4 regions of the Brevibacterium sediminis genome follow, and region 1 is predicted to be linked to each of the others. Evidence: riboswitches for the same ligand, from Rfam matches in the RefSeq annotation. Region 1 holds a riboswitch; each other region holds the start of a gene.

Evidence for each region. Region 1 has a riboswitch for thiamine pyrophosphate ahead of KTJ89_RS04555 (TenA family protein). Riboswitches for the same ligand answer to the same signal wherever they lie in the genome.
Region 2: linked by a shared signal. The riboswitch ahead of thiM (hydroxyethylthiazole kinase) and the one ahead of KTJ89_RS04555 (TenA family protein) in region 1 are both predicted to bind thiamine pyrophosphate.
Region 3: linked by a shared signal. The riboswitch ahead of thiO (glycine oxidase ThiO) and the one ahead of KTJ89_RS04555 (TenA family protein) in region 1 are both predicted to bind thiamine pyrophosphate.
Region 4: linked by a shared signal. The riboswitch ahead of thiC (phosphomethylpyrimidine synthase ThiC) and the one ahead of KTJ89_RS04555 (TenA family protein) in region 1 are both predicted to bind thiamine pyrophosphate.

Annotation. Positions count from the first base shown of each region.
Region 1 covers NZ_JAHQRN010000002.1:34,347-40,186, forward strand. The annotation lists gene KTJ89_RS04535 (EamA family transporter) at 1-662, shown strand, start outside; gene KTJ89_RS04540 (hypothetical protein) at 659-1,855, shown strand; gene KTJ89_RS04545 (phytoene desaturase family protein) at 1,872-3,353, opposite strand; gene KTJ89_RS04550 (hypothetical protein) at 3,384-3,728, opposite strand; gene KTJ89_RS04555 (TenA family protein) at 3,761-4,459, opposite strand; TPP riboswitch at 4,454-4,560, opposite strand; gene KTJ89_RS04560 (nucleoside/nucleotide kinase family protein) at 4,646-5,263, opposite strand; gene KTJ89_RS04565 (ATP-grasp domain-containing protein) at 5,335-5,840, opposite strand, start outside.
Region 2 covers NZ_JAHQRN010000004.1:59,895-65,734, forward strand. The annotation lists gene KTJ89_RS10230 (hypothetical protein) at 1-70, shown strand, start outside; gene KTJ89_RS10235 (LacI family DNA-binding transcriptional regulator) at 181-1,278, shown strand; gene KTJ89_RS10240 (substrate-binding domain-containing protein) at 1,371-2,465, shown strand; gene KTJ89_RS10245 (ATP-binding cassette domain-containing protein) at 2,564-3,388, shown strand; gene KTJ89_RS10250 (sugar ABC transporter permease) at 3,385-4,596, shown strand; TPP riboswitch at 4,748-4,881, shown strand; gene thiM (hydroxyethylthiazole kinase) at 4,869-5,798, shown strand; gene thiE (thiamine phosphate synthase) at 5,795-5,840, shown strand, end outside.
Region 3 covers NZ_JAHQRN010000001.1:302,314-308,153, forward strand. The annotation lists gene KTJ89_RS01395 (mismatch-specific DNA-glycosylase) at 1-588, opposite strand, end outside; gene KTJ89_RS01400 (SRPBCC family protein) at 612-1,127, shown strand; gene moeB (molybdopterin-synthase adenylyltransferase MoeB) at 1,098-2,378, opposite strand; gene KTJ89_RS01410 (thiazole synthase) at 2,375-3,142, opposite strand; gene thiS (sulfur carrier protein ThiS) at 3,144-3,401, opposite strand; gene thiO (glycine oxidase ThiO) at 3,398-4,555, opposite strand; TPP riboswitch at 4,545-4,648, opposite strand; gene thiE (thiamine phosphate synthase) at 4,660-5,343, shown strand; gene KTJ89_RS01430 (ketopantoate reductase family protein) at 5,340-5,840, shown strand, end outside.
Region 4 covers NZ_JAHQRN010000012.1:112,257-118,096, forward strand. The annotation lists gene KTJ89_RS19155 (TRAP transporter permease) at 1-214, shown strand, start outside; gene KTJ89_RS19160 (TAXI family TRAP transporter solute-binding subunit) at 231-1,223, shown strand; gene thiC (phosphomethylpyrimidine synthase ThiC) at 1,438-3,246, opposite strand; TPP riboswitch at 3,242-3,350, opposite strand; gene KTJ89_RS19170 (GNAT family N-acetyltransferase) at 3,401-3,991, opposite strand; gene KTJ89_RS19175 (M18 family aminopeptidase) at 4,071-5,375, opposite strand; gene KTJ89_RS19180 (DUF1684 domain-containing protein) at 5,511-5,840, shown strand, end outside.

The DNA.
Region 1 (5,840 bases):
AGAGGGTCCGCGGCTCGCAGATGGCCTTCCTCCTCATCGCGATGGCAGGGCTCGCCGTCGTCGGCTGGCAGCGCTTCGACTCGAACGCGAGCTTCCTGCCCTTCCTCCTCACCCTCGCCGGCGCCTTCGGATGGGCGATCGGCAATATCTGCAACCGGCAGGCTCACACCACTGAGCCGATCAAGCTGACGATGTGGATGTCGCTCGTCCCGCCCGTGCCGATGCTCGCCCTCTCCCTTGCGGTCGAAGGACCCGACCGGGTCGGGGCGTCGTTTTCGGGACTGACCACCCCAACCGGACTTCTTGCCATCGCTGGGCTGATCTATACAGTGGTCATCGCGACGATCCTCGGTTCGGGCGTGTGGTCGTGGCTGATGTCGCGCAACCCCGCCGGGGTCGTCGCCCCCTTCTCGATGCTCGTGCCCGTCGTCGGAATGAGCGCGGCGTTCGTCTTCCTCGGCGAGCGGGTCACCGTAGGCGAGCTGTGCGGGGCCGTCCTCGTCATCATCGGGGTCCTCGGCGCGGGTTTGAAGGCCGCGAAAGGGGCGCGGATTCTCGCCGCCGCTGAGGCGGTCGTGCCGGTGAGCGCGCCAACGGAGGATTCGACGCGGGCGATTCCATCAAGGCCAGTTGACAAGGGTTCGCGTAGCCTGGGGTCATGACCGCCGATGATGCGCCTCCGACCCTTCATGACGACTGCCTGTCCGCCGAGGATCTGCTCGCGTCCCCGCGGGGACGCTCGCTCGTGTTCGGGCTGGCCCTCGAGCAGGTCGAGAGTTTTCCGTGGACTGGCGATGAAGAAGCCCCAGGCGCGGAGGCGGTGGTGCGCAATCTGAGGTGCCTGTGCCCGATTGCGCCGACTTGGAGTGCAGTTAAGGAAGCCATGTCCGACGTAGTCGACGCTGCAGTGTATTGGCAGCCTCCTGATGATGACGATTGGGGGACCGCGGAAATCGGCGAGGTGCGCGAGGCTCTGCGTCCCTTCGCCGAGATGCTCGTTTCCACGGGCTTACTAGATGCCTGGTCGAAGCCACTCGATCCCGATGATCAGTGGGCGCTGGGCTGGGACGTCAAAGAACTCAATGAAGTCAATGGACGCCACACAGGACTGCCCGCGGTCTTCGACCTCGAGACAGGCCCGACGGATGAGCGCATAGAAATCACTCTGACCGATCTATACCCGCCTCTTGACGAAGACGGGGCGAGTCTCTCATGGGGATTGGACGAGTGGCTTGCAGATGTCCTCACCACGGAAACCCGTTACCGTCACGATTTCGCCAAGAACCCGTATATGGAGCTCAGCGGCGAATGGTGGTCGACTCCGCCAGACGGGCTCTGGTCGTCGACGGGGACCTGGCCGGACGGAACCCTGATCGGCGTCGAACTCGTCGAGGACGATTTCGGTCTCGAGCGTGCCCGAGCCTGCCGTCTGCGACTGCGCCCGGACGCTCGCATCGCCGAGATCCGGACACCCGAGGATTGGGCCGATCTGTGCCGCCGCTACCCGCTCGACGTCACCGCCCAGCGCCGCTATGTCTGGTCCGAGACCACCGGGCGCAAGGGCCGCTGGGTCATCCCCGACTGGTCACGGGTGGCCGAGGAATTCGACGGTGTCCACGTCGGTCTGGCCGGCTATCTGCGCACGGCCGGTGCGGTCATCGACGTGGCGGAGGGCCGCCTCGGCGAGAAATCGGAGACCATCCCCACGGCAGGTAACACGGACGATCGGACCGCGAGTCTCGTGGCGGGCTGGCACCCGGATACTACGTACTGGCTGAACAACGTCATCGAAGCCGTCACCGAGGTGGCCGAATGGCACTATGACAGCGACGCTGATCGGTGGGTGCAGGACTGAGTGAGCTGAATGAAAGTCAGTCGCCCGGGGCCAGGCTCGGGGCCTCCGTGATCCCGAACCGGGACTTGAGAGCCCGGCGGGCGGCGAACCAGCCGTTCATCCCGTGCACGCCCGGTGCCGGCGGGGTCGCTGCCGAGCACAGGTAGGCACCGGGGACGCCGAGGCTGTAGTTGTCCCAGCTGGTGCGCGGGCGGGCCATCATCCGGTAGAAGGAGACGATGCCGGTGGCGATGTCCCCGCCGATGTAGTTCTGGTTGTGGCCGGCCATCTCGGAGGCGGGGATCGCGTTGTGTGCGACGATCCGATCGCGGAAGCCGGGAGCGAAGCGTTCGAGCTGGCGGGTGATGTACTCGGTCGGGTCGAGCGGGCAGTCGAAGGGCACGTGCGCATACGTCCACAGCGGTCGCAGGCCGTTCACCTCGCGGGATGGGTCGAAGACGGTCGGATCCGAGATCAGGCACACGGGATCGGCGGGCATGCGACCGGACATCACCTGTGCCTCGGCGGCGGCCATCTGCGCCCGGGATCCGCCGATGTGGATAGTGCCGGCACGGCCGACCTCGGGGTCGGACCAGGGGACCGGTCCATTGAGGACGAAGTCGACCTTGGCAGCGGCGTTGCCGTGTTTGAAGCTGCGCAGGGCTTTGTCGACGTGGCTCGGGATGAGGCCGGAGAAGATCTGCGCGGCGTTCAGCGCCGAGGTGTCGAGCAGGTAGGCGCGGGCAGCGGGCATGTCCGATACGTGGTCGATGCGCGCATCCGTGTGCACGGTTCCGCCGTGGGCTTCGAGGTCGGCGACGAGGTAGTCGATGATCGACTGCGATCCGCCGATGGGGGAGGGCCAGCCGCCCGCGTGGGCGACGGTCGAGAGCATCGTGGCCGTGGCCGCGGTGCCCATCGCCGGCAGCCCACCGATTGCGTGCGCGGCGACGCCGGTGAACAGGGCCTGGGAGGATTCGTGGGAGAGCGGAATGTTCCACGCGGGACTGGCCTGGGACAGGAGCCGCAGGCCGAACTTCACGACGTTCGCGATGCCGGGAAGATCGCGCAGGGTCTCTGGCACAGAACGTTTGTCACCGAGGGAGAGCCAGATCGCGTCATCGACCCGGTCGAGCAGCGGAGCGAAGAAACGCCGCCATTCCGGTCCTGCCGCGCCGAGGTGGTCGACCGTCTTTTCGAGATCGTGGAAGGCCAGCGCGGCGGGTTTGCCGTCGAGGGGCTGGGCGTAGGAGATCTCGGGGGTGGTGAACTCGAGGCCGCGGGCACGCAGGTCGAAGTCGACGAAGAAGGGGCTGGCGATGGCCAGTGGGTGGACGGCCGAGCAGATGTCATGAGTGACGCCGGGGGCCAGACCGAGGTCGAGGGTGCGGGCGCCGCCGCCGATCGTCGGCTGAGCCTCGTAGACTTCGACGCTCAGCCCGGCACGGGCCATGGTGACGGCGGCGGCCATGCCGTTCGGGCCGGATCCGATGACGACTGCATCTACACCTGTGCTCATGGGGCCAGTCTAGGGGAGGAACGGCGCGGCCTATTTTCGATCGTCAGCCTCGTGGGACGCGTTTTTCTTCTTGTCGACGACGATCGACACCAGCACCAAAAGCAAGAGCACCGAAATTGAGCTGATCCAAGTGCTGGTCAGACCAGCGTTTGTTGAGACAGCGCCGATGGCAACGAGCACGGCCGTCAATGTCAGATAGACATATCGACGGTCGTTGAATTGTTCGTTCGTGTTGTCGCCGGCCGCGAGTGCGAGGGCTATCGCTGCGCTGAGCACCAGCGGAGCGAACTGAGTGATCGGAATTACTCCGTCCATCACCGGAATGATGATGCCGAATGCGAGAAAGGCGCAATCGGCAACGAGCAGCATCACCATTCCGGCCCGGTACGTCGTCAGCCCGGCGAATCTCATTCTGCGATTCCGCAGCCGTAGACATCGTCGAAGAACGCGCATTCGAGGTCGACGGCGTGCCGCCACACGCGGGTCAGGGACTCGGCGGCTTCGGCGTCGCCGGAGGGGAAGACGCGTTCGAGTTCGTCGACGAGGAACTGCACCCACCCGTGAAAGGCCTCGCCTCGGTGGAGATCGATCCAGCCTCGGTGAATATGTCGCGGCGGCATGTCCTTCCGGGACTCGGCCCAGTCGAGATAGAGCCATTCGGCGACAACGAGGACGACGAGCAGCTGCGGATACGACGCCGAAGCGACTGACGAGTCCATGAGATTGCGGAACCCAACCGTCGGGGCGGTCAGTTCCGGGTGGAGATAATCGGCTGTATCGACTCCCAATTCGGCGAAGGAGTCGACGAAATAGGTGTCCTCATCGGCGACGAGCATTCCCAGCTGTCGGGCGAACCGCAGCTTCGCCTCGAGTTCATCGGCGTGGGCCACGCACGCGCCGAGCATCGACAGAAACGACTCGAAGAACTGATAGTCCTGCACCAGATAGTCGCGCATCACTGCGTCGTCGATGCTGCCGGCGAAGAGCTCCCGGACGAACCGGTGATCGACGGCTCCCGCCCACTGCCGGCTGGTCGAACTCACCAGTGCTGATACCGCTCCGTCGGCGTCCACGGTGATCGATGTGTCGAAATCTGTGGTGGTCATTGCTTGTCCACTCCCTCCGCCGGTGTTCACCGGATCAGGTTCAAAGGGTCTGCATGCGCACTCTCAGCGCCGGTCCTTTCGGCGCTCCCCTGTAGCACTTCGACACTATCATCGGGATAAGGTGTGCTGTCAGAGCGAACGGGCCAGGGCTGGCAGATCAGGGCCGGTCGGGCCAGGGCTGGCAGATCAGGGCCGGTCGGGCCCGGACCGGCGGATCAGGGTCGGCCGTTCCAGATCGCGATTGTCGAGCACCCATGTGGCGTTTTCCCACGGAGCAGCCTCGGCGAAGTAGAGTCGCTGACCACCGACGTAGCGGAGATTCGACTCATCCTCGGGATCGGTATCGAACCGTCCGGCAAATCGCTCGTTTCCTCGTGGGACCGAGACTTCAAACGGAACATCGACCCAGATGCTCGCATCCCAGAGATCCACAAGCTCGGGACGATGGAGGAAGATTCCCTCGACCAGGAGGACGCAGTCGTTCGGCAGGCTCCGAGGTTCGGGCGCTATCGGCCGATCCTTGTCGACGTCCCACACGGCTGGAACGACCGAGTCGCCTCGTCGAAATGGTTCGACGACGGATTCGACGAAGGCTCCGTAATCATAGGAACGGCGATAGAAGGTGTCTGGCCCCTTGCCTTGGGCGTAGCGAATCGCCCGAGGGAAGTGGAAGCCGTCGATGCTGATGGCGGTGACCCGGCGGTCGGAATCTTGTCCAGGAACGTCCGCAGCGGTCTTGGCCAAATTCACGAGCTCGTGAGCGAGCATCGTCTTCCCCGCACCGTCGACCCCATCGAGGGCCACGAGAGCGCGTTGCCTAGGCCGGACTACGCGGAGATCGGCGAGCAGGTGACGTAGGACCGTGTCCCGGGACCTCACCGGGCTGTGGACCCGGCGGGGGATACCGACTGTGGGGCCGCCTCGGCGAGGGTGTCGGCGATGAAATCGGCGATACGGTCCGCGGCAGGCTGACGACCTGCCGACTGTTCGGCGGACTCGACGGACGGGTTGTAGTTCGTGTTCGTGTTGATGTCGTAGACGACCTGACGGCCGTCGGCGGTCTCGATGAACTCGACGCCGGCGATCTCGATGCCGAGGTCGGCCAACAACGTTTCGAGCCGAGCGATGAGCGGTGTTCCGGCCGTGATCTCCTCACGGCGGGCGAACTGGGGGACCGCCTCGACGTCGGGATCGGCCCCGGCACTCGGAATCGTGCAGGCATCGGCCGGGCACAGCTCGAACGACCCACCTGAGACGTCGACGCGCACCGCATAGTGGAAGCGTCCGCAGATGAATTCGGCACGGGTGATGAACGGCTGAGCTGGCTGCACATACTCCTGGATGAGGGTGATGCCGTCGATCGGCGCATTCGCTCCACCGG
Region 2 (5,840 bases), on a different contig from region 1:
GGCTGCCGTTCTGGTGGCATTGGGCACACTGATCGCTGAACTTGTCGCATCCAAGGCAACCGGACGGTGACAGGCCAGCACAACTGAGTCCGCCGCGCGAGCGGTTAGTATCATTCCAACGGTTGCCTGTGCGTCGATGCGCAGATTCACGAACCGGTTCTCAGACTCAAAGGTGTGCGCATGGCGAAGCAGAACGATCGGCCGACCCTGGCCACGGTCGCTGCGCGTGCCGGCGTGAGCATCAAAACCGCCTCCCGCGTCCTCAACGGCGAAAAGCACGTTGCCGCCTCGACGGCGGAGAAAGTCGAAGCTGCCGCCGAAGAGCTCGGATTCCGCCTCAACCCCACGGCCAGACGCTTGCGTGCCGGAGGCCGTTCACCCTATATCGGCGTCGTCCTCTCCGCCGCCGGTGATGCCTTCCAAGCCCGTGCGTTCGCAGCAGTGGAAGCCGAGCTCGCAACCCTCGACCTGCGCCCGGTGGTGACCGTGGTCGGAGACGACCCCGACCGGGAGGAAGCCTTCCTCGACGAATGCCTCGCCAACGACCTGACCGGGCTCATCGTCATCCGCGCCCACCCCGAGGCGGCCGAGACCTACGCACGAGCCGCCTCGGCGCCGGGCACTCGAATCGTCTCCCTCGACCCAGCGGTCGAAGGCCCTGGAATCAGCATCGTTGCAGGCGACGATCGTGAGGCGGGACGCCTCGCGGCCGAACAGCTGCTCGCTCACGGGCACATGGCACTCGGCGTCATCGGCGACCATTCGCCCAGCCTCATCACCACCCGCCGACTGCAGGGAATCCAGGACGCCATCGCCGGCCGCCGCGGCGTCGGCTGGCGCGCCTATATGCGCGAAGACGCCCACGACGAAGCCAGCGCGAAGAACGTCGTCGCCGCCTGGCTCGGTTCCCGCAGCGCACCCGGAGCCCTGATCACCCTGTCCGCCACAGTGACCCAAGGTGCCATCGACGCCTGCCGCCGCCTCGGCGAATGGCCGGCACTGGTCGGCATCGACGATTTCCCCACGGCCGAACTCCTCGATGTCACCGTCGTCGATCGCAACGTCGGATCCCTCGCCGCCGAGGCGGTCCGACGACTCCGGGTCGGTGTCGAACCCAGCGTTGCCGGCGAGGGCGGGGACCGCCTCGGCGAGGGGGATGGCCCGTTTGCGGGGGAGGCGAACCGGCGCGATCGAGTCGACGACGGCGTGCCCGATTTCGACAATGCGCTGTGCGTCATCGCTCGTGGCAGCGGTGAAGAGCCGCCGGACACCCGCTGAAGATTTTTGTCGAAACAGTTGACAGCAGGCGGCGTTCAGCGAATCATATTCAACAGCCTGACAACGTTGTCAGAAAGATTGAAAGGTTCACAATGAGGCACAACCTTAAGTCCCACAAAAAGCTGGCGCTCCTCGGTGCCTCCGTCGCGATCGGCGCTCTTGCGCTCAGCGGCTGCGGCAATCAGAAGGGCCAGGGAAACGACGAGGCCGACAGCGGATCCGGCGGCGACGGGGACGTCACCATCGCGCTGCTGCTGCCCGAGTCGAAGACCACCCGGTACGAGTCGCTCGACAAGCCGAACTTCGAGAAATACCTCAAAGAAGCCAACCCAGACGCGAAGGTCGAATACCGCAACGCCAATCAGGACGCGACTCAGCAGCAGCAACAGGTTGAGGCGGCCGTGACCGAAGGCGTCGACGCCATCGTCCTCGACCCCGTCGACGCTTCCGCAGTCTCATCCGCGCTGTCGAAAGCCGAAGCGAAGAAGATCCCGGTCATCTCCTACGACCGCTTCTTCGAAGGTGCGGATTACTACACCTCGTTCGACAACAAGAAGATCGGCAACCTGCAGGGCCAGGCCGTCCTCGACGGGCTCAAAGACGCCGGCGTCGACCCGAAATCGGGACCGGTCTGGATGGTCAATGGTGATCCGAAGGACCCGAACGCCGCGGACTTCAAGGCCGGCGCCGAAGAGACCCTCAAGGGCGCAGGCGTGGACATCGCCGCCAGCCACGACACTCTCGACTGGAACCCCGACGACGCCCGCCAGTGGGTCGAAGGTCAGCTGCAGGGCAAGGGCGAGAAGCCGATCGCGATCTACTCTGCCAACGACGGCACCGCCGGCGGCGTCATCGCCGCAACGAAGAAAGCCAAGGTCGAACCCGTCGTGACAGGTCAGGACGCCGAGGTCGACGGTCTGCAGAACATCCTCAAGGGTGACCAGTACGCCACGATCTACAAGTCGATCCCACCGCAGGCCGAGTTCGCCGCCAAAGCCGCCGTGGCCCTGGCCGCAGGCGAGGACGTCGACGCGGGCACGACCTACAAGGACACCCCCACGGACTTCGTCGAAGCCAAGGTCGTCACCACCGACACCATCAAAGACATCGTTGGTGACCAGATCAAGGCCGAGGACATCTGCACAGGCAAGGTGGAGAAGCTCTGTGCCGATGCCGGCGTGAAGTGAGCGCGTGCGCGTTCACAATCTGACGTGACCGACCTCGAGCCGGCGACCGCCACCGGTCGCCGGCTGCCGGGGTCAACGACTGCGACAAGTAGGAACAGATGACATCAGAGACACCCGACCCGGCAACTGAGGCGACGCGGACGCCGGGCAGCGACAGCGAGCCGGTGCTCGAACTGCGCGGAATCAACAAACGGTTCGGTGCAGTCCAAGCCCTGACCGACATCCATCTCAGCGTCGGTCGCGGCGAAGTCGTCGGCCTCGTCGGCGACAACGGCGCCGGCAAATCGACCCTGATCAAGGTCATCGCCGGAGTCCACGCCGCCGATGACGGCGAACTCATCATGAACGGGACGGCGCAGAGATTCTCCTCCCCGAAGGATGCACAGAAAGCCGGAGTGGCCACAGTGTTCCAGGATCTGTCCCTGTGCGAGAACCTCGACGTGGTGGCCAACCTGTTCCTCGGACATGAGAAGACCCGCGGCGGCGTCCTCGACGAAGTGACGATGGAAGCCAAATCCTGGGAGCTGCTGCGCAGCCTCTCGGCAAAGATCCCGAGCGTGCGCGTACCGATCGCGGCCCTGTCCGGCGGTCAACGTCAGACGGTCGCGATCGCCCGGTCCCTCCTCGGCGAACCATCCTTGGTCATGCTCGATGAACCGACGGCGGCACTCGGCGTCGCCCAGACGGCCGAAGTGCTCAACCTCATCGAACGGCTCAAAGAACGCGACCTCGGCGTGCTGCTCGTCAGCCACAATATGGCCGATGTGCAGGCGGTGTGCGACCGGGTGCACGTGCTGCGGCTGGGCAAGGACGCCGGTGATTTCCCCGGTGACGAGCGCACCGATGTGCTGGTCGCCGCGATCACCGGAGCCAGCGACAATGTCGTGACCAAACGCGCCGCACGGAGGGGTGAGCGTCGATGACCCGCAATTCCTTCATCACCGATGAGCGGATCTCCTCCGAAGGCGTGATCGGCACCTTCGTCCGCCGGGTCAAAGAGGGGCAGCTGGGGTCGTTCCCGGTCATCCTCGCACTCATCGTCATCGTCATCGTATTCCAGTCGGCCGACTCGAACTTCATCTCTCCGGCCAACCTAGTCAACCTCTCCACTCAGGTCGCGTTCCTCGCGATCCTGGCTCTCGGCATCAACCTCATCCTGCTCCTCGGCGAGATCGATCTGTCTCTGGCGCAATTGGGCGGTTTGGCCGCCTCGCTGCTCGGTGTCTTGGTGGTAAGGCAAGGTGTGCCGCCGGCCTTAGCGCTGGTCATCATGCTGCTGCTCGGCCTGGTCGTCGGCGCGATTCAAGGTTGGTTCTTCGCCGTCGTCGGCATCCCGGCGTTCGTCGTCACCTTGGCCGGTCTGCTCGCGTTCACCGGTCTGACTCTGACGACATTGGGCACGCAGAAGAACCTGTCGATGTCGGACACCTTCGCCTTCGACTTCGCCAGCTTCTACTTTCCTGCGATCTGGGCCTATATCTTCGGCGCCGTCGCGATCATCGGCTTCGGCGGCGGCATCATCTATTCGAAGCTGCGCCGCCACCGGGAGGGTCTCAGCGCTCCGAGCTGGACCTCTGTGATCGTGCGGATCGTACTGCTGGCCGCGATCGTGTTCGGGTTCCTCATCCTCGTCAATCAGGACTTCGGTCTGGCGATGCCTTTCTTCCTCATGATCGTCATTGCGATCATCATCGACCTCGTGCTGCGCAAGACCCGCTACGGTCGTTCCATCTACGCCGTCGGCGGAAAGGTCGAAGCTGCACGGCGTGCCGGCATCCGCGTGACCTGGGTGCGCATCAGCGTGTTCATGGCAGCCGGAGTGCTGGCCGCATTGTTCGGCTTCATCAAGACCGGTGTGACGACAAATGCGGGATCGACGCTGGTGAGCACGCAGGACCTGCTCAATGCGATCGCTGCAGCTGTCATCGGCGGCACCTCGCTGTTCGGCGGACGCGGAACCGCCTGGGCAGCCGTGCTCGGTGCTCTGGTCGTCGGTGCGATCAACAATGGTCTCTACCTCATCGGCTTCAACTCCGATGCGCAGCAGATCATCACCGCACTCGTCCTGCTCACCGCCGTCGTCATCGACGCGCTCAGCCGCCGCGGACAGAGGTACGTCGGGCGCGGGTAGTGGGGCGTGAAGCTCTCTCTGCCGACCGCTCGCCTTAGCGTCGAGCGCGCAATGCATAGCTTGATACAGCGACGTTGAGTCGAGCGGTCGGTGCTGAGCATCCAAGCAGAGTATGGAGTCGCCCGTGTCCGACCGGGCTGATACAGTCGGAGCCAATGACATGGGGTGCCTCATGAGGATCCGTTCGCACCAAAGAGTTGCGCACGGAGGACACCGAGGCTGAGAGAACACCCATCGAACCTGATCTGGGCCATACTAGCGAAGGGATCGTCATGGTTGACTTCGACCTGCGTTCTGCGAATGCGCGTCTGCGCGCAAGCAATCCACTCATCCAGTGCATCACGAACACCGTCGTGCAGCAGTTCAGCGCCAACGTGCTCCTGGCCATCGGCGCCTCCCCGGCAATGCTCGACCACGAGGCCGATGCCGGACAGTTCGCCGGGATCGCCAGCGGAGTCCTCGTCAACTTCGGCACCGCCTCGAACCACCAGCTGCTCGCCGCCGATGCCGCCATCGACGTCGCCAACACCGCCGGAAAACCCTGGGTCCTCGACCCCGTGAGCGTCGGCGCCGTCGACTTCCGCACCTCCCGCATCCGCCGCGCCGCCGCCGATCACCCGACCGCCATCCGCGGCAACGCCTCCGAGATCGCCGCACTCGCCGGAGTCGGACTCGGTGGTCGTGGAGTCGACTCCACCGATGAAGTCGACGCCGTCCTACCCGCTGCCGCGAAGCTGGCCCGAGAGACCGGTGCCATCGTCGCCGTCTCCGGACCCACCGATGCCGTCGTCGCCCACATCGACGGCACTGACCACGTCGCCCGCATCTCAGGTGGACATGAGTTCATGCCGCTCGTCATCGGCACCGGCTGCTCACTCGGTGCCGTCACCGTCGCCTACCTGGCCGCCGCCCGAGTCGGACTCGCCGACCCCGACGCCGACGTCTCAGCCGTCAACGCCACTGAGCAGTCCGCGAACGGTGGGGCCGCCTCGGCGAAGTTCGAAGCCGTCGTCGCCGCCCACGCCCACTTCGCGGTCGCCGGGGAACTCGCCGCCGATGGTGCGAAGGGGCCCGGCAGCTACTCGGTGAACTTTCTCGACGCACTCCACACCGTCGACGGTGACCGACTCGCACAGGCGAGAATCGGCCTCGACACGCTCACTTCTGCGAATGAAACCGCCGGCGAAGGCGTCCAGGCATGACCGCCGGATCCGCCCACATCGCTGACAACCCGGCTGACGACA
Region 3 (5,840 bases), on a different contig from region 1:
ATAGTGGGCGTTGAGGCCGCTCGGCTGCGGAACCACATGCAGCGCCACATCAGCCGGCCACCCGTCGATCAGCGTCGTATCCTGTCGACCGAGCCGAGCTTTCGGCACCTGAAAGCCGGTGCGGAACGCTGTGATCCCGGCGATCGCGACCGCCCGGGGTCGGATATCGGCAAGACGCTCGATGAGGTGAGCCGCACCTTCACGCAGCTCCTGCCGGGAGAGTTCGTCGGCACGGACAGTGGCTCGCCCCACGAGGTTGGTCAGACCGATTCCACGACTGAGCAGCTGCAGTTCATCCGCAGACTCCAGCCCACACGAGGCATCGACTTGGTGATCGGTGAGACCTGCCTGATGCAGAGATGGCCAGAAACGGTTGCCGGGACGTGCGAACGGCGCATTCACCGCTGCCGTCCACAGCCCCGGGTTGATGCCGACGATGAGCATCTTCAGCCCGGTGGAATCGCTCGGCAGAATATCGTCGATCGCATCCGGATCGTCCGTGGCGAAAGCCGCGAGATCGTCCTTGGTCGGTTTGCGACCGCCCAGAGGGGATGGCCGTCGATTGCTGACGAAGTTGTCCTCACTCACATCTTTCACACTACCGTCGTACCATGAGCCACGATCATGTGACCCCACAGCCCGGAGAGTCCGCACCCTTCCATTTCAACGACCGCTGGATCACCTACGCCGGAATCGAATCGGTGTGGGCGGTTCTGGAACAGGTCGACGAGTGGCCTGGGTGGTGGCCGGGACTGACAGCAGCCGAAAGGGTCGGGGCCGCACAGGCTGACGTTGATGCCGCCGATCTGCCGGTGACCCCAGGCAGCCGAGCCCGCCTTCTGGTCCACGCACCGGTCGGGTGGTCTCTGCGGTTCTCCATCGAAGTCGAGGAGGTCGACGCACCCCATCACATCCGGTTCCGGGCGAGTGGTGATCTGCGCGGCGAAGGCCGATGGACTCTGACGACCTCCGAGGGGGTGACGACAATCGATTCTCTGTGGTGTGTGACGACGAGCAGAACGATCATCAGAGCGATGCGACCGCTGTCCGGACTCATGCATGGGGCAGTGATGAGAGCCGGCGAACGGGGACTGCGATCACGACTGGCCGACCGGCCCGGCTCCTGAGCGAACCGGTACCCAGGTCCTCGAATCTGCCGGTCGCTGGTCCCTCTGGTCTGCCGAGGCCCGAGCGGCGGCCTCCCACGCCTCGATGCCCCCGGCAAGAGAGCGCAGACGGACTCCGGCCGGCACCGAACCGGACAGAAAATGGACTGCCTCGGCCGATCGGGCCCCGGACTTGCAGTGGATGACGATATCGACGGGTGTCTCCGACCGGCCGGAGGCGCCGACCAACGACTCAAGCGCCTGCCACCCGCCGTCTCGGAGGGCGCCGAGCGGCAGATGCATCGAGCCGGGGATGGCCGCCAGCTCACGTTCCCAGTCCTCCCGCACATCGACGACGAACACATCGTCTTCGACGGACAGGAATTCGGCGACGTCGATCTCATCCGCCGCAGGCTCTGCCACGCCGCCGCCGTCGAGGTCCACAGCACAGGCGGCAGCCACCTCGGTGAGGTCGGTGACCGGGGGACGGTCGGGATCGAGGGAGAACCGCAGGGTCGAGTACTCCCCGGTCAGCGCCTCATAGCGCAGCAGCCGACCGATGAATGGGGCACCGATGCCGCAGATGAGCTTGATCGCCTCGGTTGCCATCGCCGAGCCCACGGTTCCGCACAGCACACCGAGGACTCCGCCCTCGGCGCAGTTGGGCACCGAATCGGGTTCCGGGATATCCGGGAACAGATCGCGCAGCATCGGCCCGTGACCGGGAACGAACGTGCTCACCTGACCGGCGAAGCGGAAGATCGTGCCCCACACCAACGGGGTGCCGGTGAGTTCGGCGGCATCATTGGATAAGTACCGAGTGGCGAAGTTGTCCGCCCCGTCAACGACGACATCGTGTTCAGCGAAGAGACCGAGCACATTCTCCGGGCTCAGCCGTTCCGCGATCGTGCGAACCTCGAAGTTCGGATCGAGCCGGTGCACGGCATCGGCGGCAGAGGAGACCTTCGGTCGGCCCACATCCGCATTCCGGTGGATGATCTGGCGCTGCAGGTTCGAGGCCTCCACCACGTCATCGTCGATGATCGTGATCGACCCGACTCCTGCGGCCGCGAGATAGTTGAGGACTGGAGCCCCGAGCCCGCCGGCGCCGATGACCAGCACCGAGGCGGCCCGCAGACGCCGTTGTCCCTCGAGTCCGAATCCCGGCAGGCTCAGGTGCCGGGAGTAGCGTTCCAGCTCCGTCCGGGACAGAGACTCCACGGGGTCGACGAGAGGAGGCAGCGACGGAGGAGTGGCGGCAACGGTGGTCATTGTGCTGCGACCATTCCATCGAACGGCGATGATGCCAATGCCAACGGTCGTTTGGGAATCCTCCCGGCTCCGGCCGCCAGATGCCCGGCCTCGACGGCCAAAGCCATCGCCCGGGCCATGGCGTGAGCATCGTGGGCGCGGGTGACCGCCGAGGCCAGCAGCACCGCGGTGCACCCGAGCTCCATCGCCAGAGCGGCATCGGAGGCGGTGCCGACACCGGCGTCGAGGATGACGGGCACCTGTGCACGGGAGACGATGGTCTCGATGTTGTGAGGGTTGAGGACGCCCAGCCCACTGCCGATCGGAGCACCGGCCGGCATCACCACAGCTACACCAGCGTCCTCCAGACGCTTCGCCAGGGCCGGATCGTCGTTCGTGTAGGCGAAGACCGTGAACCCATCGAGGACGAGCTCCTCGGCTGCTGCGAAGAGCTCGATGGGATCCGGCAGCAGGGTGTCCTCATCGGCGATGACCTCGAGCTTCACCCAATTCGTCTCCAGCGCCTCTCGGGCCAGTCGGGCGGTGAGCACGGCGTCTCGGGCCGTATAGCAGCCGGCGGTGTTCGGCAGCACCCGAATACCCAGACGCTGGAGCATTGTGAACACTGAGTCGCGGGACTCGGCATCGAAACGGCGCATCGCCACAGTGGTCAGCTCGGTTCCCGAAGCCACGAGTGCGTCTTCGAGAATGCTCAGGGAACTCGCCCCTCCCGTGCCCATCACGAGGCGAGACGACATCTCCACATCATCGATCGTCCAGGTCATCTCAACCTCCCTGCACGGCGGTGACGATGTCGACGGTGTGCCCGTCGGCCAGGGTGCAATCGGACCAGGCACCGCGACGGATGACTTCACCGTCGACGGCCAGGGCGATGCCCAGGCGGCCGCCGTCGGCTGGTGTCCCATCGGGGTTCAGCTCCCGTCCGGTGACGTCGGCGATGAGGTCGAGCGCCGAGGTGGCACCCGGCAGCTCATGGCGAGCGCCGTTGAGGACGATGGTCGGTGAGTGGTCGTGGTCGGTCATGAGATGCTCCTCATCGGGTAGGCACTGGTGTGGTCTGTGGTGAAGCGGTGTGGGGACACGGACTCGAGCGTCCCGTCAGGAGGCCAGTCGGAGGCGACGCCCAGGGCGAGCTCGGCACCGAGCCTGCCGCCGAACGGGGCCAAGAGGATGCCGTGGCGGAAATACCCGGTGTTCACGATGCAGCCGGGATCGATGCGGCCGATCATCGGCAGGTCGTCCGGAGAACCGGGCCGGGCACGGGTGGTGATATCGGTGATCTCCGCGTCGACGATGCCCGGGACCAGTCGCTGCCCGTCGGCGAGCAGCCGGTGAATCGCCCCGGCCGGAGTGCCGGAGAGTCCGTCCTCACGCGAACTGGCACCGAGCACGATCTCGCCGTCCGGGCGAGGAACCAGGTAGACGGGGCGACCATTGACCAGCCCGCGGATGGTGCGGCTCAGCAGCGGAGTCGCCTTCGCGGAGGCGCGCAGTCGCAGAACATCACCCCAGACCTCACGCAGAGGCAGCTGCGGGGCACCGACGATCGCGGACACAGCGCTGCCGGCGCAGATGATCACCTGATCGGCCTCCAACCGGCGGCCATCGCCCAGTGCGACTCCCACAGTCGTATCGCCGTCCTTGATCAGGCTGGCCGCCCGCTGGCGAATGAAGCCTCCTGAGTGAGAGGACAGGACAGTCAGCAATGCGGCAGTGAGCCGACGGGGGTCGATCGAGTGATCGCCTGGAATGTGGACTGCCCCGGCGACGGCAGGCGACAACGACGGCTCAACCCGGCGGGCAGCACTGCCGGTGATGAGCTCGGTGGCGAAACCGGACCGCGATTGTGCATCGCGCAGCTCCCGCAGAGCCTGCAGATCAGCTCGGTCACCGGCGCACACCAATGTTCCGGCATCCGAAAAACCGAGATCGCTGCCAGCGGCGCTCGCCACCTCGGCGGAGAACCGAGGATACATCTGTGCGGAGGCTCGCATCAGCGGGTACAGGGGAGTCTGCCCCCAGACCACCTCGGCGGCGGGAGCGAGCATCCCTGCGGCAGCATGGCTCGCACCCTGAGCGGGCGCAGGATCGATGATGGTGACTTCGGTACCGAGGCGGCGCAGATACCAGGCCGTGGACAGGCCGATGATCCCGGCGCCGACGACAATGACTCTCACAGCTTCTCCCTCCGGCGGCATGATCCGCATCAGGTCTGACGGTCGGCTCTTACGCCCTCTCAGCCTCGTTGGGAGGCTCCCGCGAACTCCTCTACTCTATGACCATGACCACACAGATGCCACCGCGCACCGCAGCGCGGCAGACGAAGAGAGCCTGGAGAGAGGCGCGACTGGCAGAGGCGAAGCTCTACCTGTGCACCGATGCCCGGACCGGTCAGGGCGACCTCGCCGAGTTCCTCGACGCCGCCTACCGTGGAGGTGTCGACATCATCCAACTGAGGGACAAGAGCCTCGAGGCCCGCGCCGAGATCGCGGCATTGGAGGTCCTCAAAGATATCGCCACCCGTCACGACAAGCTCTTCTCAGTCAATGACCGTGCCGACGTTGCGCTGCTGACCGACGCCGACGTCTTCCACGTCGGTCAAGGCGACCTCACCAGTGCTCAGGCCAGGGCTGTGCTCGGACCCGATGTCATCCTCGGCCGCTCGACCCATTCCCTCGAGCAGGCGCTCGCCGCCGAGGCGGACCCGGAGACCGACTATTTCTGTGTCGGGCCGGTCTGGGAGACCCCGACGAAGCCAGGCCGCGCCTCTGTGGGGACGGCGCTGCTGACCGCAACCGCCGCCGAGGCGGCCAAACCGTGGTTCGCGATCGGCGGTATCGCGCCCGGGGAGAGGCTGGACGCGATCCGGCAGGCGGGCGCGAGGCGTACCGTCGTCGTCCGTGCGATAGCCTCGGCTGAGGATCCCGCTGCGGCCGCGCGGGAGCTCAAGGAGGAGTTGGAATGACCCAAGCAGCTGACAGAGCATCCGACGGAATCGGTGCTGGCGCTGACCTGTCGATTCTCATCGCCGGGGCGGGGGCGACCGGCGGAGCGTTCGGCACCTATCTGCAGGAGGCCGGACGCGATGTCACTTTCCTGCTCCGGCAGGCACGGGCGGAGACGGTCCGCGCGGAGGGACTGCGCTTCACTGCACCCGGTGATGATCGGACGAATCAGGTCGATGTCATCACCGCTGAGGAACTCACAGCCGCATCACGAACCTTCGACCTCGTCATCGTCGCGGTCAAAGCGGGTGGACTCGACTCGGTCATCGCCGATATCGGACCGGCTGTGGGCGAGCAGACGACGATCATTCCGTTCCTCAACGGCATGGCTCAGATCGAGAAGCTGCAGAGCAGATACCCCGGACAGGTGCTCGGAGGGTTCGTCAAGATCGTCGGCACCATCAGGGACGGAGCCGTCGTCCAGCTCACCGACCTGGCCGTGATGACCATCGGAGAT
Region 4 (5,840 bases), on a different contig from region 1:
CGCTGCCCTTGCTCTCGCCGTCGTCATCCACATGGTCCTCCGACGGAAGCCGGCGACCGCCTCGGCGAGGGGGACTGCGGCTGGACCGGCCGCCTCGGCGAATGATGAGGCACCGTCGAACGCAGCCGGCACGGGTACAACTGGCGCGGAAGGATCCGGTGACGGACCCACCGATGCACCACCCTCGTCCGGAACACCGGCCGGGACCAACTGAGAAAGGGACGAAGTCCATGAAGCGAACAAGGACGTTCACGATCGCCGCTGCGGCCCTGGCCGCAGTGCTGACGATGAGTTCATGCGGTGGCAAGCGCGAAGCCGAACCCGCTGCCGAAGGCGGAGACGGCTGCACGGCCGCCTCGGGGCAGATCACCATCGCCACCGGCAACTCGACCGGTGTGTACTACGTGCTCGGCGGCGGACTGGCGCAGGTGATCTCTGACAATTCCGACCTCAAGGCCACAGCGTCGGAGACCGGCGCTTCCGTGCAGAACCTCCAACAGCTGTCCAGCGGCGACTTCGACATCGCGTTCTCCCTGGCCGATACCGCCGCCGACGCAGTGACGGGGGATGCGGACTTCAAGGAGGCCGAGGACCTCTCCGCGCTCTCACGTATCTACGACAACTTCACTCACGTCGTCGTGCGCAAGGATGCCGAAATCGACTCGGTCGAGGACTTCAAGGGCAAGACGATCTCGACCGGTTCGCCGAAGTCCGGCACCGAGGTCATCGCCAACCGTCTCATCGAATCCGCCGGGCTCAAGGACGGGGACGTGACCAAACAGCGCCTCGACCTGTCCAAGACCGTCGACGGGATGAAGGACGGAACCATCGACGGCATGGTGTGGTCCGGCGGACTGCCCACAGCCGGCGTCACCGACCTCTTCACCTCGAACGGCAAGGACGTCGAGATCCTCGACATCTCCGACCTCGAGGGGAAGATGAAGGAGATCAACCCCGTCTACGAGGTGGCTGAGATCCCCGGTGACACGTACAAGGGCGTCGACACGGTGAAGACGATCGTCACCCCGAACGTGCTCATGGTCCGCAACGACATGGACGAAGGCACGGCCTGTGCTCTGACGAAGCTCCTCTTCGACAAGAAGGACGATCTGGTCAAGGTGCATGCCGCGGCGAAGGAGATCAACCTCGACACCGCCGAACCGCCGGAGCCGATCAAGCTGCACCCGGGCTCGCAGAAGGCACTGGACGAGCTGAATAAGTGAGAAGCCGGGGCGCCCAACTGCTCGCTCAAGGCGTGGCGCGTCTGTCGATCTGTGTACAGTCCGGTGGGCGCGCTCCGCCTTGATCGACGCTGACGAGGAGCGGAGCTCCACGCTTCGCACGGCGGGCAGCGCGGCCCGCGGCCAGGATTCTCCGGGGCCCTCGTTCCTCAGTTGTTCTGAGGGCCGACCGGCGGGATCCGGCCCGGAGCCGGACTCAACCTTCCCGCAGGCCGACGGTCGGATCGGGCAGGTAGACCTCTCCGCCCGATGCGAGGAACTCGCGGCTCTTCTGCTGCATTCCCGCCAGGGCCTCCTGCGCCTCGGCGCTGCCGTAGGTATCGCGGATGTCCTGGGAGATGCGCATCGAGCAGAACTTCGGACCGCACATCGAACAGAAGTGCGCGGTCTTCGCCGGTTCCGCCGGCAGCGTCTCGTCGTGGAACGCCTCGGCGGTCTCCGGATCGAGGCCGAGGGCGAACTGGTCCCGCCACCGGAATTCGAATCGAGCCTTCGACAGCGCATCATCGCGGGCCGTCGCCCCCGGGTGGCCCTTTGCGATATCGGCGGCATGCGCGGCGATCTTGTACGTGATCACCCCGGTCTTGACGTCGTCACGGTCGGGCAGCCCGAGATGCTCCTTCGGGGTGACGTAGCAGAGCATCGCCGTGCCGTAGCGGGCGATCTCCGTCGCCCCGATCGCCGAGGTGATGTGGTCGTATCCGGGCGCGATATCCGTAACCAGCGGACCCAAGGTGTAGAACGGCGCACCGTGACAGAACTCCTGCTGACGTTCGACGTTCTCCCGCACGAGGTGGAGCGGAATGTGCCCGGGCCCTTCGACCATCACCTGGACGTCGTGGGCCCACGCGCGTTCGGTGAGTTCGGCGAGAGTGTCGAGCTCGGCGAACTGGGCGGCATCATTGGCATCGGCGATAGAACCCGGCCGCAGTCCGTCGCCGAGCGAGAAAGCAACATCGTAGCGAGCGAAGATCTCGCAGAGTTCATCGAAGTGGGTGTAGAGGAAGTTCTCCTCGTGGTGGGCAAGGCACCAGCCGGCCATGATGGACCCGCCGCGTGAGACCATCCCGGTGACCCGGTCAGCCGTGAGAGGAACGTAGCGCAGCAGCACACCCGCGTGCACGGTCATGTAGTCGACACCCTGCTCGCACTGCTCGATGACCGTGTCGCGATAGATCTCCCAGGTCAGAGCGTTCGCATCGCCGTCGACCTTCTCCAGCGCCTGATAGATCGGGACGGTGCCGATGGGGATCGGCGAATTGCGGATGATCCACTCCCTGGTGGTGTGGATGTCATTGCCGGTCGACAGATCCATGAGGGTGTCGGCACCCCACTTCGCGGCCCACCGCAGCTTCTGCACCTCCTCGGCGATGGAGCTGGTGACCGCGGAATTGCCGATGTTCGCATTGATCTTGACGAGGAACGCCCTGCCGATGATCATCGGCTCGGATTCGGGGTGATTGATGTTGTTCGGAATGATCGCGCGACCGGCGGCGAGCTCGGCGCGCACGAGTTCGACATCGCACTGCTCGCGAAGCGCCACGAACCGCATCTCCGGTGTGATGATGCCCTGCCTTGCGTAGTGCATCTGGGTCACCGTGCGGCCGGACTTGGCCCTTCGCGGAACCGGTTTGCGTCCCTTCCACTGCTGCGACGGGGCACCTCGGCGGACGGCGGCACGACCGTCATCGGCGATGCGGTGGCCGCGGGCGTCATACGTCTCAGTGTCGAGGCGGTTCTCGATCCACGGGAATCGCAGAGCGGGCAGTCCCTCTTCCGGAATGCTGCCCGGTCCGACGGTGCGGTAGACGTCGACGGGATCGTTGGCCCGACCGTTCGCGTCCTCGAGCTCGATGCGGGTCACGGGAACGCGGATACCGTGTTCCTCGTCCTCGACCCACGCCGGCGAATGCGTCGGATACTGCTCGAGGGTGAACTGGTCGTGCGAATCTGCGTCAGACGAAGTCGTGGCAGGGGCAGGTGTTTCAGGGGTGAATGCAGTCATCTGCAGTCCTCACTTCCTACGCCGGTATCAACCGGATCAGGTTCTACGGTCTCGGACGATCCAGTCCGATCTCAGCCCTTGCAGCGGGCTCCCGTGGGGTCGTGCCATTCGTATCACGACTGACGCAGTGAGGACAACTGCAGCCCTCGAAGCATCAATCGGATCGGTGTGATGACCATTCCTCGGCGAGAATGGCGTAGGAACAGCCGTCGAGCCAGCCTCGATCGGCATGCCAAGACGCCTGAATTGAATACTCCTCGAGCCGCATTCCCAGTTTCTCCAGGATCCGACGGGACGCACGATTGTCGGCAAAGCATCCGGCGCTCACACGTCGCAGACCGAGCTCGTCGAATGCCAGCTGCAACATCACCCGGGCGACCTGACCGCCGAAACCACGACTCTGATGACGCGGGTCGACGAGGTAGTCGATTCCCGCCTCACAGTTCCGATAGGCGTTCCGGTCTCCATGGATCTGTCCTTGGCCGTCGTAGATCCACAGGGTTCCGGTCGCAACGACATCCTCGCTGTGCCGGGCGATGAGCACATGATGAAGCGGGTTGTCGAGGCTGTCCAACCACTCCCGCTTCAGCGCAGCAGGATCAACAATGGTCTGGATGAGCCATTCGGTCACTGCCGGGTCGTTTCGCCAGCGCAGCACAGAGTCGATGCTCTCAGGGTCGGGTGCGGTGAGCGTGAGCGGTCCGGCGCGCCACGACCGTTTTCGGAAGTGATCCTCCTCGTGCATTCGGCCTCCTTGCCGATCAATGGTGAGAAAATCCGACCGCGCCGAACCAATTTCGCAGAATTGTCGGACGGGTTGGCGGTCAGCCGCCCTGGAGGAACGCCTTCGCAGCGGCGCCGAGGGCGACGACGTCGGAGACCGCGACCATTTCGCGGGCCGAGTGCATCGAGTACAGAGCCGGGCCCACATCAACGGTCGTCATGCCCAGCCGGGTCGCGGTCAGCGGTCCGATCGTCGACCCGCAGGGCATCGCATTGTTCGACACGAAATCCTGGTACTCGACTCCGGCGGCCGCGCACGCCTGTGACCACACGGCGGTGCCCACCGCATCCGTGGCGTAGCGCTGCTGAGCGTTGAGCTTGAGCAGGGGACCGCCGCCGAGGCGGGGGCGGACATGCGGATCGTGCCGTTCCGGATAGTTCGGATGGGCAGCATGCCCGGCATCGGAGGAGACACACACCGAGGTGGACATCGACGCGAGATAATCGCTGCGCGTCGACTGCGGCAGCAAGGAGGCGACGATGCGCTCGGTGACGTCGGCGAGGAACGGACCGCACGCGCCCGAGCGCGAATTCGACCCGATCTCCTCATGATCGAACGCCGCGAACAGTGGGATGCCGTCGAGCCCGTCGGCATCGAGCTGGGTGAGCGCGGTGACGCCGGCGTGGACGGACAGGAGGTTGTCCAGCCTCGGCGAGGCGAAGAACTCCTCGGCGGCACCGAAGAGGGCCGGCTCCTGAACGGGAATGGTGTAGACATCGTGGCCGACGACGGACTCGGCATCGACCCCGGCAGAGGCGGCGAGCAGTTCGATGATGTCCGCCTCGGCGAGGTCGGCCAGACCGATGACGGGAGCGGTGTGACGCTGCTTGTCCAGGGTCAGACCCTCATTGACCTGCCGGTCGAGGTGGATCGCGAGCTGCGGGATGCGGGCGATCGGCCCGGTGCGGGCGAGCACGATGCTGCCGTCGGCGAGGCCGAGCCGACCCGCGAAGGCGAGCTCACGATCGAGCCACGAATTCAGCAGCGGCCCGCCGTAGATCTCCACCCCGACCTGGCGGGCGCCTTCGGCGGTGAACTCGCCGCCGGGTTTGAGTTTGAACGCCGGGGAGTCGGTGTGGGAACCGAACACACGGAACCGGGGAGCCGCCTCGGTGACGGTGGGATTCATCCACGCGATGAGCGCGCCGTCGCGGATGACGTAGTGCCCGGTTCCGGGCGTCAGCGCCCAGGGAACGGACTCGTCGAGGCGGGAGAAACCGGCCTCTTCCAGGCGTTTCGCCGCGGTGTCCACCGCGTGGTAGGAGCTGGGAGATGCGCTGACGAAGTCGCCGAGGTCGGCCGCTGTCGTCGCGGCCACATCCGGTCTCGGGAGTGATTCATTCATTTCCCCAGCCTATCGTTTGCGGTAGTTTGGAGGAGAAGAAGATCAGGCCTCAGACGCCGGGTTGCCACCGGGTCCGAGAATCAGGCGGGGGCAGCGACCCTGCGACCGCACCAGCGACGGCAAGGAGTGTTCGACGTGAACCAGTTCGTGACGGAGTGGAACACCTGGCGCGACTCACGGAACTCAGCCCTTGCGAAACCGTTCGGCTGGCTCAGCGTCGTCGGACTCCACTGGCTAGACGCCGAATCGACCTGGACCGACGCCCCCGGCACGTTCACCGTCGACGACGGATGGGTGACCGTATCCCTGAAGACCGGAATCAAGGCCGGCCCCGCAGCCGAGACATTCGACCTGCTCAGCAAGGTCGGCAACGGTGAGTCGGCTGGTGCCGTTGCTGCTTCTGGCGTGAACGGCGGAGGACCGACCCGTGCGACCAGCCCGGCCGTGCCCAGCGACACCTCGACT